DNA from 3 places in the Paenibacillus sp. B1-35 genome. Region 2 is predicted to be linked to each of the others. Evidence: a T-box and tRNA genes for the amino acid it is inferred to sense, from the RefSeq annotation. Region 2 holds a T-box; the other regions hold tRNA genes.
What was found. The T-box of region 2 lies ahead of argS (arginine--tRNA ligase). A T-box ahead of a tRNA ligase gene usually reads a tRNA of that ligase, here a tRNA-Arg.
Positions count from the first base shown of each region.

Region 1: it encodes a tRNA-Arg, which carries the amino acid that the T-box ahead of argS (arginine--tRNA ligase) is inferred to sense. The anticodon was not compared.
Region 3: it encodes a tRNA-Arg, which carries the amino acid that the T-box ahead of argS (arginine--tRNA ligase) is inferred to sense. The anticodon was not compared.

Region 1 covers NZ_JBCHVJ010000002.1:6,065-12,117, reverse strand. Annotated here, with positions in the region: gene ACQ5BJ_RS07545 (BofC C-terminal domain-containing protein) at 40-780, opposite strand; gene ACQ5BJ_RS07540 (sigmaY antisigma factor component) at 948-1,154, opposite strand; gene ACQ5BJ_RS07535 (YxlC family protein) at 1,147-1,581, opposite strand; gene sigY (RNA polymerase sigma factor SigY) at 1,574-2,098, opposite strand; tRNA gene ACQ5BJ_RS07525 (tRNA-Pro) at 2,280-2,356, opposite strand; tRNA gene ACQ5BJ_RS07520 (tRNA-Leu) at 2,363-2,445, opposite strand; tRNA gene ACQ5BJ_RS07515 (tRNA-Arg) at 2,473-2,549, opposite strand; tRNA gene ACQ5BJ_RS07510 (tRNA-Gly) at 2,558-2,632, opposite strand; gene ACQ5BJ_RS07505 (asparaginase) at 2,847-3,866, opposite strand; gene ACQ5BJ_RS07500 (helix-turn-helix domain-containing protein) at 4,030-4,896, shown strand; gene ACQ5BJ_RS07495 (MFS transporter) at 4,957-6,053, opposite strand, start outside.
Region 2 covers NZ_JBCHVJ010000002.1:698,905-704,957, reverse strand. Annotated here, with positions in the region: gene ACQ5BJ_RS10795 (serine hydrolase domain-containing protein) at 1-121, opposite strand, end outside; gene ACQ5BJ_RS10790 (DMT family transporter) at 300-614, opposite strand; gene ACQ5BJ_RS10785 (DMT family transporter) at 614-955, opposite strand; gene ACQ5BJ_RS10780 (TetR/AcrR family transcriptional regulator) at 1,088-1,675, opposite strand; gene argS (arginine--tRNA ligase) at 2,071-3,843, opposite strand; T-box leader at 3,934-4,173, opposite strand; gene ACQ5BJ_RS10770 (DUF3895 domain-containing protein) at 4,312-5,214, opposite strand; gene ACQ5BJ_RS10765 (hypothetical protein) at 5,454-5,636, opposite strand; gene ACQ5BJ_RS10760 (DegV family protein) at 5,868-6,053, shown strand, end outside.
Region 3 covers NZ_JBCHVJ010000013.1:13,453-19,505, reverse strand. Annotated here, with positions in the region: gene ppc (phosphoenolpyruvate carboxylase) at 1-1,253, opposite strand, end outside; tRNA gene ACQ5BJ_RS25985 (tRNA-Gly) at 1,867-1,940, opposite strand; tRNA gene ACQ5BJ_RS25980 (tRNA-Pro) at 1,950-2,026, opposite strand; tRNA gene ACQ5BJ_RS25975 (tRNA-Arg) at 2,042-2,118, opposite strand; tRNA gene ACQ5BJ_RS25970 (tRNA-Gly) at 2,126-2,200, opposite strand; tRNA gene ACQ5BJ_RS25965 (tRNA-Gly) at 2,204-2,277, opposite strand; tRNA gene ACQ5BJ_RS25960 (tRNA-Pro) at 2,287-2,363, opposite strand; tRNA gene ACQ5BJ_RS25955 (tRNA-Arg) at 2,379-2,455, opposite strand; tRNA gene ACQ5BJ_RS25950 (tRNA-Gly) at 2,464-2,538, opposite strand; gene ACQ5BJ_RS25945 (hypothetical protein) at 2,880-3,077, opposite strand; gene ACQ5BJ_RS25940 (thiamine pyrophosphate-binding protein) at 3,145-4,806, shown strand; gene ACQ5BJ_RS25935 (SDR family oxidoreductase) at 4,821-5,714, shown strand.

The DNA of each region.
Region 1 (6,053 bases), 690 kb from region 2:
GAAGGACGTCGGTTACGGCGTCCTACTCGTTACTGCTTCTTATTTTGTAATACGTTCATTAGGAGGGGTTGGTTTCATGACTTTCTTCGTTTCTTCTATTGCATAATCGCTAAATGTAGACAGCACACTATGATAAGCATCGACATCTGTAATGCGAATCCCTTGGTACAACTGCTTCATCACCTTTGGCGGAAGCGAGCTCTCCATGGACTCCACGTCTAATTGGAAAAAAGTACGTATCACTTTGCCATCTTCCGGAGGCCCATCATACAAGGTCAGATTCCCATCCTTATCAAGACTAATATGCGCTCTATCCTTGCATGTACCTGATAATTCTTCAATCTGCTCCTCCAAAATAACTCGTCCATCCGCATCCATGGAAACGGACCAGTCTGGGTGATTCAGCACAAGCTGAATAATGTCGCGCGTGGGCTTAATACCCAGCACTTCATCATTTTTTCCACATATATATTGCTTGCGAGCAATGACCTCACGCTTAATATCCTCTTGAACCAACTGTGCAATTACAAACTGAGCTGTTTCATTAAGCTTGGCCTCATTATCCTTCCAGAGGGCGAACGTTTCAATTGAAGTCGGTTTATCATATTTCGCCATCAAATTCCGTACATGATCAGACAGTTGTATGCCGACAGCTATGATCACAACAAACAGCACAATTGCAGCTAAAGACCATATTGGTCTACGTAAGCGCCGCAGACGCTTCATCCATTGCTTCACTCGAAAATAGAACCAAGAGCCGGTACGGTGTTCTCGAGCCATAAGTAATCCCCTCTAACTGCTTATTTATTTGAGAGAACAGACTCCGATGATCCATCATCTGTTCTCTCGCATATAAGAAAAAGCCGCCAGATGTTATTATCCATACTGAGTAGCTTTTCTTATAGTGTGGCCCAGAAAAAGGGGATGTTATACACGTTTTAACCTACTTAGCGGGATTTTCTCCACGGTCGTATCACAAAACAAATATAGAGAACAAGCGGGAGGGGGGTATTCAAAAATCCCCATATCCCCCAGAACCATGGATATTTGTTGCGCTTGCGCGCATCCAGGAACAACCACGTTCCTTGAGCAAGCAGAATACTTCCAAGGAGAATCCATGCCCACCAAGGCAAATTTCCCGCACCATTATTCATGCCGCTCACTCTCCTTGCTTGGTTGGATGCATGTTAACCAAATGATAACTGCTCCGCTTAACAGGAATACTTGGGCCCATACGTATACCTGCCAATTTGTTGCTGCAAGGCTGCAGCCGCCGCCAACGAGCAGCAAAGCAATGCTCCATAAGCCAAGCAGTTCCTTCCATAGCCGCCTACGGTTTTTCATCTTAGCCTGAAGCAGTACCTGCTGAATTTGAGCTGAACTCGGATGAGGAGCATGGACATTACTCCAAGCGTCTAAACGTTCCCAGTGGGGATGCAGCATTTTATCCCATTCCAGTTCTTGTGAAGGAACTTCTACATTTTCTGAATGTTTTGGGTGAGATGCATCTCCATCAGATAGAGATGACTCGCGGTTTGAATCAGCATTCCCTGCTTTCTTCTTATTTTCTTGTTCACTCATCTTGCTCCCACTCCTTCCGCAGCTTCTCCAAGCCGTAATGTAGGCGTGATTTGACAGTCCCAGCTTGCACGTTCAACATATTTGCAATCTCATTCACCTGATACCCATAATAATGTTTTAACACTATGGGAGCCCGCTGCTCATAAGTCAGCTCTCCCAATAGCTCCATGGCAGTTGTCCATTCGATATTGCAAGATTCCATTTGATATCGCAGCTGCCGTAACCCCTGCTCCTGTTCCCGCCATCTGTTCTCGACTTTCTTGCGGCGCATCATATCATAATATAAGCGTGTTGCAATGGTAATGAGCCATGATGAAAAGCGTGATTCTCCGTTGTACGTATGGATCTTTTCCATACAACGCACCATCGTATCTTGAACCAAATCCTCTGCACAGGCGGAGTTCATCGTTAATTTCAAGGCATATTTAAATAGGAAGGAGTAATTTTCATGCAGCAGCACAGCGAGTTCATTCATATCTCCTCGTACTGCCTGCTCTATTCGATGCTGCTCAGACATGCATTCGCCCCTTTCCTTGTCATCCGTTCACAAAGAACTTTGCCGTCAAGCATTAATATTACGGTTTACACTGATAAATCGTTCAAATGAAATCAAGGAAATTATAAGCAAATAATAGAAGGAAGAAAGAGGAAGGAACATAGCAAAAAACCGCCGGCTAATAACCAACGGTTAATGATAATGGTCGGGACGACACGATTTGAACATGCGACCCCCTGGTCCCAAACCAGGTGCTCTACCAAGCTGAGCTACGTCCCGAATGGATGGTGCCGGTGAGAGGACTCGAACCTCCACGGTTTCCCTCACGATTTTGAGTCGCGCGCGTCTGCCAATTCCGCCACACCGGCTTAGTAGATATCCATTATGAAATTAAGTGGCGCGCCCTGAGAGATTCGAACTCCCGACCTTTTGATTCGTAGTCAAACGCTCTATCCAGCTGAGCTAAGGGCGCATATATAATGGAGCGGACAACGAGATTCGAACTCGCGACCCTCGCCTTGGCAAGGCGATACTCTACCACTGAGCTATGTCCGCATATTTCCTCATCTTATACAAACTTGACGACTTCATTCACTTCGTTGTCGTCGTTTCCGTTCAACAAGGACAAGTAATAATATATCAGACTGAATATCGAATTGCAAATGTTTTTTAAAGATTTTATGATGGTATTTTTTTCTTGCAGCAAAACCTGCTTAACAAGCCATTTTTCAGCTCGTATAAGCAGGTTCTAATAGTATATTCTTGTATTCTATTTCTTTATCCATTCAAGCGTAAAGACAGGCTTACGAAGTCCCACTACCCTAGCATTATCATTTTTCGTTTCGGCAGGGCTTAGCTTTTTCAAACGTTCGATGGTTGCTTTTGTCGGGTACTCGAGCTGCTGTAAGATGTCAGCTGCAATCATCGGCCATTGGTCTTCTGAACCGTCCATTACCTTAAAAGCGATTCCCATTCTCTGTTCACGCAAGCCGAAGCAATAAATGCCCTTGGCTCCTCCCTTGGCAACGATATTCGGATCCTGCAACAATGTAGGACAAATAAGCTCTGTGCCTGACACATAAAGTGGATGCTTGTTCATTAGGCCCGTTAAGCGTGTAATTGCTCTGCGTACTTGCTCATCTGCAATTAAATCCGGACAAGCCAGTCTCAAATACAAGAGGGCTATATTGCGAATTGGAATCGCATATACCGGGAATCCACAGCCATCCGTTCCTAGTTTAATTTGCTCTACAGGAACATCAGCAAGTTGAGACATCAAGCGCAACACCTGCTGTTGAACGGGATGCTCAGGCTCAGCGTAATCATGGGTCGACCAGCCCATCATTTTGCATAACGAAAGTACGCCCAAGTGCTTGCCCGAACAGTTGTGATATAAGGAACGCGGTGGTTGCCCATTGGCAATCCGCTCGTCTCTAGCAGCACTATTGAGCGGATAGGTTGGTTTGCACACAAATTGCTCCTCAGTGATCCCGGTCTTCTTCATGAACGATTCGAGGGCTTGGACATGGAACTGCTGTGCACGATGGGATGCGGTCATCAGGACGATTTCTTCCTCATTTAGTCCATAATGCTCTGGCACACCAGCCATCAAAGCAGGAAGTGCCTGCACTGGCTTAGATGAGGAACGCATAAAGCTCACATAGTCGGGATTACCGACATGGAAAAGCGTTTCTGCTTGCTCGTTTACCCCCACAATGTGTCCTGTATATGCACATTCCAACCAACCGCCTCGTGATTCTTCTACTAACACCTTGCCCAAATCAACCATGATTGTTCCTCCTCGTCAACACATGCTGTCATCATTTTCGTTTGCAGACTTCCCCTATCATGACATAACTCTGCAAACATAGTATCATGTTCCTAGCTGCTCGTATTTATAACAAGTTCCTGTCAGTTATAAAAATTTCCGCTAACGAACCGGAGGGATAGGCATGAATACCATTGCGGATATAAGGCCATACATCCGTGCAGCGCATATGTATAATTATCGGGGAACGCGAGAGGAACAGCTGCGCAGAGGATACAGCTATGCATTCCACTTATTCTTGGACGGCCATGGGCACATGACGATAGATGACCATCGATATGCGGTCTCAAACGGCACGCTCATCTTTGTCCGTCCTGGCCAATGGCATTCCTTCGAGCATGCACCAAATGAAACGATGAATGCATGCAATATCTACTGCGATCTCTGGGAGGCTCCCCCACCAAACCAGCCTACCTTTGCTTATGAATGGGATGAATTCGATCCGAAGTGGTTAACCGCACAGAAGCCTTGCACAGAACTGGAATCATTGCCGACCTGCACTTCGCTTCGCCCTTATCCATACTTCATTGAGTTGGTGAAGCATGTGCTTGCCGCATATAATCGGCGCGGCTGCTATACGAAGCAGGCTGCATCAGCTAGCTTTTACTCCTGGTTGATCCAATGGTACGATGCTAGCAGATTGCCCAATCCTTCGGATTATCGTATAGCTCGAATCTTGGAACGCATGGACGAGCATCCCGAGCAGCGGCATTCGGTTGATTACTGGTGTAGCGAATGTGGATTGGAAAAATCCCAATTTTATCGGCTTTTCAAGCAAGAGACAGGAATATCTCCTAAAACGTATTTGCTGCAGGCTCGCATGAAAAAGGCAGCCGTTCTGCTGATGGAAAGCCGCCAATCGATTACGGAAATCGCGCTGATGCTGGGGTACGATTCAATCCATTACTTTTCAAACCAATTTTCCTGCGTGTACGGAATCAGTCCTACCCTATACAGAACAAACAATAGTTATCACAGAATAGATCGCTAGCATTATGATGAAAGCAGCTCTCTACCAAGTGGAGAAGAGCTGCTTTTTTAGATTACATTATTAAACGCTTACAATTTCGGTGTGTGCACTCGCGTCCTTTGTTGTTTTTTTCTCAGCAGGAAGCGTTACAAAGATCATCATAATGCCTGCCGCCGCAAACAGCCCAGCGAAAAGCCACGTAATGCCAGCGTAACCAAGGCTTCCAATAAATAAAGCAACAAGAGCCGGGCCAACGAATGCACTCAATCCCGCTCCTAGGTTCAAGATTGACATCGCTGCACCCTTTTCTTCCTTTACCAAAGACGGGGCTATCGCGGACAATGGCACAAATCCTGCCAGACATCCTCCCCACAAAATCCCGACAATTTGCACAAGCCATACATTTCCTGCCGCAAGTTGAGGAACGTAAAAGAGCACAATCGTAAAGAAGGCCGAACCCGCGCATCCAAACCACATCACCGTATTTCGCCAGCCAAGCTTGTCGCCCACAATGCCGAACAGCAGGTTAAACGCAATATTGCCAATAAAGATCATTGCCCATAGATGCAGCCAAGATGCAATGCTTATGCCCTGACTCTCCATGTACAGCGGCATATATACAGGGAAGCCGAATTGTGCAGCCGTATTAATAATACGAACCAAGCCGACCAATACGATTTTCGGTTCCTGTTTGACAATTGCCAATCCTTTTGCAAGCTCTTTTAATTTGTTGTTGTCGTGCTGCTCTGCCTTAGTCTTATCCAGCTTGCCGCCGGGATTGATAACCAGTGCGAACAATGCCCCAAGGAGTACCCATACGATTGCGCTCCATAGTGTGTTAATATGCCCCAAGTTCTTCAATGCCCAGGTGGAATAGTATGCGCCGAGCACGTTCATGCCACCAGTGAACACGAACCAGAACCAGCCGACAGCCGTGCCCAGCTTCTTCTGCGGTGTCCGATAAGCGATCCATACAAGAAACGAATAGGCAAACAAAGGATAGCCTAGTCCTTTAAACGCATACGTCGGCAGCATCGTTGCAAACGAAAGTTGGGTAATTCCTAAACCGATAAAGCCTACGGATCCGAGAATATATAGGATTAACCCGGTCAACATTGCTTTTTTAGGGCCTATCGCGTCAACGAATAATCCGGACAGGAAAGAAGACAATGCAATCG
Region 2 (6,053 bases):
TCTCAAAGTTCGCCAGGCCATAACCTTTACTGATTAGGATCTCATCATGTGACGCCAGTAAGATCGATCCATTATACCCATGCTGCTCCAATAATTGATCTGCCCATGCCGCCAGGTTCATTTCCCGCCATATCCCCTTCCTGTGCCATCACAGCGCGCTGGCTCGATAACATGAATGAATCGTAAGTATTACGTTATATCCACTTCGATACTACCGACGGTGTTTCCTTCATTTACTAACGATTAGACACAAAATCGCCTCCACAATGAGTATTGGGAGGCGATTTAGGTGTGAGATATTAAGCTACAAGCTTTAGTCCAATAGCAGCACCAAGCACCATCGCAATGAAGACGATCCGTTTCCAATCGCGGGATTCACCATAGAAAAGCATTCCTAATATCGCTCCGCCAGATGCACCAATTCCTGTCCAAATGGCATATGCTGTCCCCATCGGCAGCGACTTCATGGCAATGGACAAGCAGATAAAGCTAGCGCTAAAGGCAAGCGACATATACAAAAATGATTGCCAATTGCGTTCTTGGTTCAGCTTATTGATCATTGCCACGCCAAGCATCTCACAGATACCGGCTGCAATGAGACTTATCCATGCCATTACGATTCAGCTCCTTTCGCTTCCTTGTCCTTTGTAACCAGCTTCAGTCCTACAACCCCCATCAGCATAACAAGAATAAGCAGCACCTTAATCGCCTTGAACGGTTCGCCGAAGAATGCCATCTCCGCAAACACTGTACCTGCGGTCCCTAGTCCTACGAATACGGCATAGACCGTCCCTACCGGAAGCTGCTTGCCGGCCATAATCATCACATAGAAGCTGACAGCGATCGAAATGATCGTACCTCCCCATTCCCATACATTGCTGGCGTGCTTTAAACCAATTACCCAGAACACTTCGAAAAAAGCCGCCACAAACACATAAATCCAATGCTTATTCATCCTTCTCCACTCCCTTGCTGTTCTCTATCCACGCATAACCTCTATCTATCTGAACCATCAAATTCTGATATACCAAAAGCATCGTTAGTATTCTCTACAGCACGTACTTCCATATCTAATCTGGACAAATGTTTATGGCTCCATTGTTCGTGCAAGACTGCGCCAGAACATGCGCCAAGATGCATCAAAGCGCCGCTGAAATCTCTCTGGCCCCCCAAGCAGCATCTCAACGAGAATTCCATCTACAAGGCACATGTAGGATGCCGTCATCATCCCTACATCCAGAGCGGCAATTTCTTTCCTTTCTATGCCCAACTGGAACACCTCTGAAAGCACCAGCTCCATTTGATCCAAATAACCATTCACCAACTCCATAACCCGCTCCTGCATCGCAACAGGCGGGAAGAACATCATTCTCAGCAGGAACTTCAAATGACTGGTTGTCTCGTAGCGCACTTCATATTGCCGAATCAGACCATACAGCGTATCTTCAACAGAGTGCGTCAGGCATGAATCAATGAACTGCTGCAATTGTCCCATCTCTACTTGAATGGCGCGCTGTATTGCACGTAAAAACAAATCATCTTTATTTTTGAAATGTGCATAGATGGAAGGGGTTTTAATGCCCACTTGCTCCGCTATATTGGCAAGAGACGCTCCTTCATAGCCATGCTCAGCAAAATGATTCAACGCTGCTTCAATAATTCGGTTAGCCGTCATCTTGTTCAGCTCCTTTACTAACTAACATTCGTTAGGCAATGTTTGCAACGAAGCCTTTGCGTACTTACCTTGATGCGAACAATTCCTAACTAATATTCGTTAGGATCATCTTTTCACATCCTAGTCTTATTGTCAAGACTAGGAACCATGTCGCCATTATGTCCCTATGAATCTCTGCAGCGATACTTTCACAATCCATACAATTGCTTTTCCGCACACAAGCCGTTGGATTAGTAATCCACGGCTCGCGTGCAGTTATCAATTATATGCTATTACCTGCAAGCCATTTTCCTGCACTTCCCCCGCTCCACACCTCACCCGCTAAGCATACAGCGGAATGCACAACCCATTTATTCCACTGAGCATCTGCCCCAACAATTGTCGCCATCTCAGCGCTACATATGCGCCGGTGCCTGAATCCCCAGCTTCTCTAGACCTTCCTGAAGCACACGTGCAACGACAGCAACGATACGGAGCTTCATTTGGCGTTCAAGCGCATTCTCAACAAGGATTTGCTCCTGATGATAGAAGCGATTGAATTGCTTCGCTGCATCAAGAATATATCGCGCGAAGATGGAAGGCTCATTGCTTGCTAGCGCCTGCTGCAGCGAACGCTCGTATTTAGAAATGGACTTGATGCAAGCCCATGCCTCTGGGCTCATTTTCCAATTCCCTGCCGCTTCCGGCATCTGACGCAGATGAGCCATGCAACTGTCCGCACTGTTTCGAGCAGTCGCATTAATTTCAGAAGCAGAAGCGGAATCCGGTTGAGACTCCAAGCCCCCCTTCATAAGCAAGCTCTTAGCTCTAACAAGAGTAAACTGCACATAAGGGCCTGTTTCCCCTTCATAACGCAGCGCCTCCTCCAGGCTGAAATCGACGGACAACATGCGGCTGCTCTTCAAATCATCGAAGATAATCGCGCCAATGCCCACCTGAGATGCAACTGCTCCTTTATCCGGCAAGGATGGATTTTTGTCTTCAATGATTTGTAGCGCGCGATTCTCTGCCTCATTCAGCACCTCATCTAGAAAAATAACCTTCCCCTTTCGGGTCGACATCTTCTTCCCTTCAAATGTCATCAAGCCAAATGGCACATGCTCGCATTGCTCTGCCCATTCATATCCCATCTTGCCAAGCACGGCAAATACCTGTTGAAAATGAAGCTGCTGCTCTGCACCGACCACATAAATCAACTTGTCAGCCTTCATCACTTCCTTGCGGTAAATCGCAGTTGCCAAGTCACGAGTCGGGTAAATCGTTGTACCGTTTGACTTTAAAATAAGACATGGCGGCATGCCCTTATCTTCCAATCGAACAACCATTGCCCCATCGCTTTCCTCCAGCAAATCAAGCTCCTGCAATCGTGCCACCACTTGATCCATTTTATCATTGTAGAAGCTCTCCCCAAGGAAGTAGTCAAAACGAATCCCCAGCCGCTCGTACATCCGATTAAATTCAATCATGCTGGCGTCCACGAAGTACGTCCATAGCTGAACAGTCTCTGTATCTCCCGCTTCCAGCTTGCGGAACCATTCGCGTGCTTCATCTTCCAGTTCCGGCTGCTGTGCGGCCTCCTCATGGAACCTCACATACAGCTTCAAGCTTTCGCGGATTGGATCTTGGCGCAGCGTCTCATCATTGCCCCATAGCTTGTATGCTGTTATAAGCTTGCCGAATTGTGTCCCCCAATCCCCTAGATGATTCACCTTCACCACTTCATAACCGGCAGCCTCATACAGATGAGCGAGAGCATTGCCAATTACCGTAGAACGCAGATGACCGACGCTGAATGGCTTTGCAATATTCGGAGACGACATATCAATAACAATGCGCTGCCCTGAACCATCCGCCAGCCTCCCGAAAGTCGGCTCCAGCATGCGTCCAAGGCACGTCTCTCCATAGAAGTCCTTATCGAAAAATAAATTCACATACCCGCCTGATGCAACAGCATGTATTCGTGAGGCATCGCTATTTTGGTTGATACGTTCTACGAGCTCGCCTGCTATTTGCTGTGGAGCGCGTTTCCACTGCTTTGCGAGCGGGAAGCAAGGGAATGCCAGATCTCCCAATTCACTTAGCGGCGGTATTTCTAAGGCACGCTCGATATCGTGTCCACTCATCTCTAACATTGGCTCTAATCGTTGTGCAGCGATCTGTTTTAACATAAGCTCATTCTCCTTCATTTTGATTAACATATTGCAACATAAGTCATGGGCATTGATTCAACTCTTAACACGACAAAAAGCCCCCGTCTGCAAAGAGACGGAGGCTTGAATCCGTGGTGCCACTCTTATTGATCCTACCGGAAGCAGTGTGCTTCAATAGGAATCCACTCCATAAATAACGGCTGTGCCGGGCTCTCCTACGGGCTCGTGTGAGGCAGTTCAAAGAGCCAACTCCCGGGTCCGCTTCCTCTTCATTCCGTATCGGCTTCCACCCTCCCGATTCGCTGCATTACGGAGCTTGCAGAGTACTCTCCCGTTCATCGTTGTTGCTTCCATTTTTCATTTCACACATTATATCCACAACATTCAGGAAAAATCAACCTCTTTTTGCCTATTTCTCAAAAAAGCGAGCGCGTTTGTACGTTCAACGGGATTGGAACGATATCTACAGCACCAACACCAATTTTGTCACTTCATCGTGTACTTGCGATCTTCCGTTCCATTGAATTCTATCGCAATCTTAGTGAAGGTGCGCTCAATAAATTGACACACATCCGTATAAATCTTAGGTTTGCCTGTTATATATCGGCGTTCAGGCGAACCATGATCACGTATGAGCAATTCGCTGATGATGCGAGCACTGCCCACACCGTTCGCCACATACTGCTTCACCGCCTCTTGTTCGGATGCAGTAAGACCATCATAGCTTACTTCCTGGATTTCCGCAGATTCTGTCCACGACCATAAATCAAATTCCTCAGGCATGGAAGCCAGCCTAGGATCAGCCTGCTGTGGAACAGCCTTAGATGGAGTTTGAGGAACAACAGGCCTGCGCTTCAACACGTTAAGCTGCCTGTCCAGCAAAGGAAGTCCCAGCGATAGCTGCTGCTTCATGTGCTCGGGTAAATCAGCATGTATCAATGAATCTGGTGCAGGCTGCCAATTGCTTGCCAGCTTCACCAAGATTTCATCAAGCTCATAATCTATGGCATCGAACCCCTTTTTAATCGCCGCAACGATGGCTGCATCAATGCCAAGATGCTCCTTCAGATGCTCAATGCCGAACTTTTTGATCTCGCCTGTCTTTCGATTTTTCACCTCATGCTGGTAGCGTAGGGAACGGCCGCATTCGCATCGCAGCTCTGGACTTATCGTGCCCGCATCCTTATAACCGGTATAAATCCAATCATCAAGCAGCGCTTCAATGTCCTCTGGCTCGGCATTTGCTGGAACATGATGCCCTTTCTCCTTCGCCATCGCATTCGCGAACGCCGTACGGCGAGAACGAACGAGATAATGTGTCAGAAACTCGCGCTGCGTGTCATTGAGCTGTGATAACATTTCATCCCGTTCCTGGATCGTTAATATCATTCTTTCTCCTCCTCGGGCTTGCTCAACTCCATTCTATTGTACAGGATACGAAGTATAGAAAGAAACAGGCAAGACAGCAAAGAAGCTGTCCTGCAATCATCATACGTTTCCGTACAAACTACAGACAGCTTCTTTAGGGTTGGTAGAGAGCTGATCAATAAGGAGTGAGCAGATTACGCATCATATACAGACATAAGTTCGACTCTGTCCATTCAGCGCAAGCTTAGCCGAAGTTAAGATTAGGATGCATCAATTCGCTCCTGTGGGGCCTGAAAGCATTTTTTGCACACCTTGATCTGAACTCCGTTCGCCCTTGTCCGATTATATAACAGCTTAATACGTGTACTGGCGCAGACCGGACATGTCCCACGCCCACGTGAAGGCAGATTCCACAATGATTTGCCGCGTTTGTTCTTCGCCATTCCGTTCCCCTCATTTCCTATCATTTCATTCGTTCTCCTACCCTTATGAGCGGGCGAATAAAAATATGACTCATCAATGGCATACCAGCTCCTATCGAAAAAATACCAATAAATGTATGTGCCAAGAAGGTTGTTTTCCTTCACCGCTTTCTCGACAACTCGTGGTATGATGGAAATGGTCAGATGATTTTGAACTTCGAAAGTGGATGGAAAGATGAAAGGAGTATGATTATGGCAATTCGCATTCTTACCGACAGTGCTGTAGACCTTCCTCAATCTGTTATAGATGAGCTAGGAATTACTGTCATGCCGCTAATCGTTACTATAGACAATGAACAATATGAGGATGGTGTAACCATTTCACCTAAGGCCATGTTCGATGGCATGCGTGAAGGCCGCATATATAAAACCTCGCAG
Region 3 (6,053 bases), on a different contig from region 2:
TCGAGTGTCGCCATGTGGAAGCCGAACAGTTCTACTTGACGAATCAGTTTCTTCACATACGTGTCTGATACATAATCCGCGAAATGGTGTCGCAAGCTCCGGTCGATTATTTTCAGATCTTCCAAGAACTCAAGCGGCGTATTATAACGCTGCATTGTCCCCTTCGTCGACTCATCCAGTATATTATTCAACTTCTCGAACATGTAGATCAGCTTAATACGGTACGGTTCCTTCTCGTTGTTCCAGAACCCCGCATGCGTCAATGTTACATTGCGGCTGTCCTCAGCAATAGAGGAGAGCAATTCTTCGGACACCGATACAATTGATGTGCTGAAGCTTAGCGTACGGAACAGCGATTTCAAGCGTTCTTCGTATTTGCGAATTGCAAGTGTACGCTGCATTTTCAGCGTTTCCCATGTTACATCATGGGTAACAGAAGGGTTGCCGTCACGGTCGCCACCAATCCAGGAGCCAAAGCGAAGGTAAGTTGGCACATGCCATCCCCCTGATGGATAATACTTATCCAGGCAGCGCTCCAATTCATGATATACATCAGGCAATACATCGAACAGCGTTTCATTGAAATAGAACAAACCATTTCGCACTTCATCGAGTACAGTAGGCTTGCGATCACGCAGCTCGTCCGTTTGCCAGAGTGTAATGACTTCGTTCAACAGCTTATCTCGCAATTGTTCGCGCTCACGATGAGTCAACGTTGGATTGTCCAACATCGTAACATCATCTGCAATACGCTTGTGAATATCGAGAATGGCCCGACGCATCGCCTCAGTCGGGTGCGCCGTTATGACAAGTTCCAAAGAAATGCTTTCAATTATTTCTTGCAATTGTTCTTCGGACACTTTGCGCTCCTTCAACTCCATGATCACACTTTCAATGGATCCTGGTTGAATGCTTTCGCCGGCAGAGCGTTCATAATCGCGTTTACGACGGATCCGATGATTCTGTTCTGCAATATTCACTAACTGGAAGTAGATAGCGAATGCACGAATCACTTGATGTCGGATTTCGGGGTTCAACGTATTGATGAGTTGCTTAAACTCCTCATACAACTCGGGTAAAAATACGGCACGCAATGATTTACTGAGTTCGCGGATCTTCTCCACGATATTAAGCAATTCATTACCACCTTGATGGACGAGCACTTCGCCGAGTATATTACCCAGAAAACGAACGTCCCGCCGCAACATATTGTTAGAATTCACCTTGTTTGCGGTTAACGTTAGATCAGTCATTCGTCTCCCCCTATCTCTGCAATTCAGTTCATTCTGATAAAGACTTTCTTAACATCATACTACAAATTGAGACGAAAATCTTTACTTTTCATTGAAAAAATCGCACGTTTGAATTGTATCCCCTTACATTGGTTCGGGTTTACAATTTGTTGTTTTCGGATATCGTCCCCCTCTCTCCTCGTCTTACAATTTGGTTTATGTATAGCAATAATCCTACTCATTATATTTCGTGTACCGCCCACAATTGATACATGATCGTCTGCTGAGCAAAGCATTACCGAATTTCATCAAAATAAAAAAACGCCTCCCGGCGCGTTGATTTCATGATGAGTAATGATGGAAATACTCCGGTGCTATCGTGCCTCCCCATTGTCGGCACCTCACGCTATCTCCCGGACGCGCGACCTGAACCGGTATTTCAAGAAGCAGCAGCGCGGCATTCAACATGTCTGATCTGAAAAAATGGAGCCTCTCAGATCCATTCGGTTATTGTTCATGTTGACGCTCGTCCTACTTGAGTATTTCCTCGAAGTCTTTACGGACGGTCGAACCCTGGGCTTCTCATCCCATCTATACATACAAAAAAAACGCCCTTCGGCGTTACTTTTTTAAATGGAGCGGGTGATGGGAATCGAACCCACGCTACCAGCTTGGAAGGCTGGAGTTCTACCATTGAACTACACCCGCATATTTAGATGGTCGGGACGACACGATTTGAACATGCGACCCCCTGGTCCCAAACCAGGTGCTCTACCAAGCTGAGCTACGTCCCGATACTGTATTTAAAATGGCGCGCCCTGAGAGATTCGAACTCCCGACCTTTTGATTCGTAGTCAAACGCTCTATCCAGCTGAGCTAAGGGCGCATATATATGGAGCGGACAACGAGATTCGAACTCGCGACCCTCGCCTTGGCAAGGCGATACTCTACCACTGAGCTATGTCCGCATATGGAGCGGGTGATGGGAATCGAACCCACGCTACCAGCTTGGAAGGCTGGAGTTCTACCATTGAACTACACCCGCATATTTAGATGGTCGGGACGACACGATTTGAACATGCGACCCCCTGGTCCCAAACCAGGTGCTCTACCAAGCTGAGCTACGTCCCGATACTGTATTTAAAATGGCGCGCCCTGAGAGATTCGAACTCCCGACCTTTTGATTCGTAGTCAAACGCTCTATCCAGCTGAGCTAAGGGCGCATATATAATGGAGCGGACAACGAGATTCGAACTCGCGACCCTCGCCTTGGCAAGGCGATACTCTACCACTGAGCTATGTCCGCAAATTGTGGTGTAAAACGAAATGTCAGAAGCGACAAGTAATAATATATCATAAGGTATTTAGTTATGCAACCCCTATTTCAAAAAAAATTATAAAAACCTTAAAAAACACTGTTTCTAAGCCTTGGGGTGGGGTCTTTGGCGGAATTATTAATGAAAATTGGGAAGTATTCATTAATTCTAAAGACGGCCATTGCTTTTCTCCATCGAGTAGCAGCCTCACGCGTTTGCTTTGTATGTCGTGGGCGTCGTCCATAATCTTGTCGGTACTGTATGATTGTTTCCTTATGTTCAGGTAGCATCATTCGGCTGGCTTACCCAAATCCCCTTCCCCTGTAGTTTCTTACTCATTTGCAATGGCCTTCAATCTTCGCTGCTCTGTCTCTTGTCTGTCCGGGTCAGTAAATGTGCTTGCTCGAATGATTGATGCTTCTCCGAATTTGTCATTGATACTATCCATTACACTTTCGATTTTCCTCTTGTTCTCCCTATCCTCATCGAACAAAGATAATTGATAAACCGAAGCGTCCGTAAAATTCATCCAAACTTCTTCATAGTAAACAGGCTGCACATCCATACTAAGAAAAAGGCAAGGAGCTGTCGGCAAAATGAGTATATTTACGGAAGTTGCCCAAGAAAATCAATCACAGGAAGGAACCGAAATTCAAAAGGTTGCGGATGTGATCATCGAGCAACTGCAATTGTGGGGCGTCAAGCGGATTTACGGGGTGATCGGGGACGCCATTTTTGGCTTAATGGAGGGTCTCTCTCGCCAGAATGATTTGGAATGGATTGGCGTAAAACATGAGTCTGTCGCTGCCATGATGGCGTCTGCCGAAGCCAAATTAACCGGTCGAATCGGAGTTTGCGCCGCGCAAATGGGACCAGGCTTGACCAATTTAATGACTGGCCTAGGAGACGCATACTTAGATCGCGTTCCCGTATTGGCCATATCAGGTCAAGCGCCTACCCGCAAGATCGGAACGACGTATAAGCAGTATATCGATCAGCAGGGACTAGTTCAGGCGATTACCGGGTTCAGCCGGATTGTCATTCATCCCAATGCAGTCATTGATGCCTTAGCACAGGCCATGTTTACCGCAGTGGAACAGGCACTTCCCGTTCATCTTTCCATACCTTCCGATCTATGGGCACTTCCCTGCGGGGCAAAACCGCGCGAACCGATTCGAATCGCAAATCTACTAGCTGGACAGAGCCAAATCCGACAAGCGGCGAATCTTATGCTTAAGGCGAAACGCCCTGTAATCCTTGTTGGCAATCGAGCAAATCTTGCCTGTAATGCAATCCGAAAATTGGCTGATCGCTGGGGATGCGGAATTGTCATGAGTTATGGAGCAAAGGGAATTATAGCGGATTCTCACCCTTACCTGCTCGGCGGTTTGGGCGAAGGAGGAAATCCTTTTGCAAGCGACTTATGCAAACAATCGGATGTCGTCCTTGCCATCGGTACTTCCTGGTGGCCGGAATATCATGTCCCTGAACATGCGCAAGTGATCCATATCGAAGAACGGATATCAGCTATCGGAAAGGTCATTCCATCACAAGTCGGGATCATCGGCAATATCGCAGAGATACTTCAAGCACTTACAGAAGGCATGGCAGACTATCGTCCAACTCCCGATTGGCTGCAACTCGTGAACCAATGTAAACAAGCTTGGAATGAACAAAATAAACTCGAACGTGCCATCTCATCGTCACCCCTTCATCCCGCACTGATCGTCAGCATCGTTGAACAAAACATTGATAAGGACGCCATTATTGCGCTGGATGAAGGTGATGTCACCTTATGGTTTCTAAGAAACTTCAGGGGAACAGCCCATCAATTGGTGTTGTCGGAGCGTTGGAGAACGATGGGGTTTGGATTGCCGGCCGCAATGGCAGCAAAATGTTCATTCCCGAACAGGCAAGTCGTTTGTGTTACGGGGGACGGCGGATTAGGAATGGTACAGGCCGATTTGATTACAGCCGCACGTTACAGACTTCCCATAACGGTCATCATTTTCAATAATGGAACCCTGCAAATGGAACACGACAAAATGATGATGAAACATCTCCGTCCATTTGGGACGGACATCTCAAACCCGAATTTCGTCCAAATTGCGGAAGCAGCTGGATGGGTGGCCAAACGAGCAGAAACAAATGATGAGCTTCGCATCGCCTTAGATGAAGCGAAATCAACCTCCAAACCTTACCTGATCGATGTCCAGACAGCAAAAATAACGCATCCAGATTTTCAAATTCAAAAATAAAGGAGCATGTTTTTATGACAATGGTAGCCGAAAAACATCCTGCATCCGTATCCATGCCTAAACCTCCTTATCCACTTCAGCACCAAGATAAGCAGCCTGGTATTGAGTCTGTGATGAACCCGCGTCCCATTTATGACGACCCGAACTACAAACCGGGTGGCAAACTGAAGAATAAAGTGGCCATCATTACCGGAGGAGACAGCGGCCAAGGACGAGCCATAGCTGTGGCCTTCGCCAAAGAAGGCGCAGATGTCGTCATTGTCTATCTTAACGAACATTCAGATGCTGAAGAAACCAAACAGGTTGTTGAGCAAAAAGGACGCAAATGTCTGTGTATTGCCGGGGATCTTGGCCAAGAAGCTTTTTGCAAACAAATCGTGGAACAAACCGTTACACAATTCGGCAGGCTGGATATTCTCGTGAATAACGCGGCTGAGCAGCATATTCAGGACAATTTCGAAAGCATAACATCCGAACAGATGGAAAGAACGTTTCGAACCAACTTTTTCTCGGTATTTTATTTAACGAAGGCCGCTCTTCCCAACATGAAAAAGGGCAGCAGCATTATCAATGCCGCCTCCCTCACTGCCTATGAGGGGAATGAACAGCTCATCGATTATTCAGCCACCAAGGGCGCCATCGTTGCTTTTACCCGGTCGCTCTCGAAATCGTTGCACAGCAGAGGCATTCGAGTAAACGGCGTTGTCCCTGGAAGCATATGGACGCCTCTTATTCCCGCATCTTTTCCTGCCGCTCAAGTCGCGAAGTGGGGAGAGAAAAATCCGATGGGACGTGCAGGGCAACCTTGCGAGATCGCACCCGCGTATGTATTTCTGGCATCGGAAGACTCATCGTATATTTCCGGACAATTCATCCATGCCACAGGTGGCGTTATTGTGAACAGCTGAGAAGTTCCAGCTTCGTGCAACAAGGGACTATCATTTCTACAAGCGACGGTCAAACAACTAAATTTGGGACAGCAAAGTAAATGAAAAGAGCCATGGGATTCTTTAAACTGCACTTATGCTCCTTACTCCCTATAGACAGCAAAAACCCTTGTCCGACAAGGGTTTAATGATATGGTGCGCGTAGAGGGAATTGAACCCCCACGCCAAAGGCACTAGATCCTAAGAGTCTAGGGGATGCGTTTTACTCGTTTCGCCTAATTCTTGATACATAAGGGTTTGCCGGTTATCCACAGGGTTTTATTCTCCTCTGATTTACCCTGTTTGTTAATAAGTCCGTTA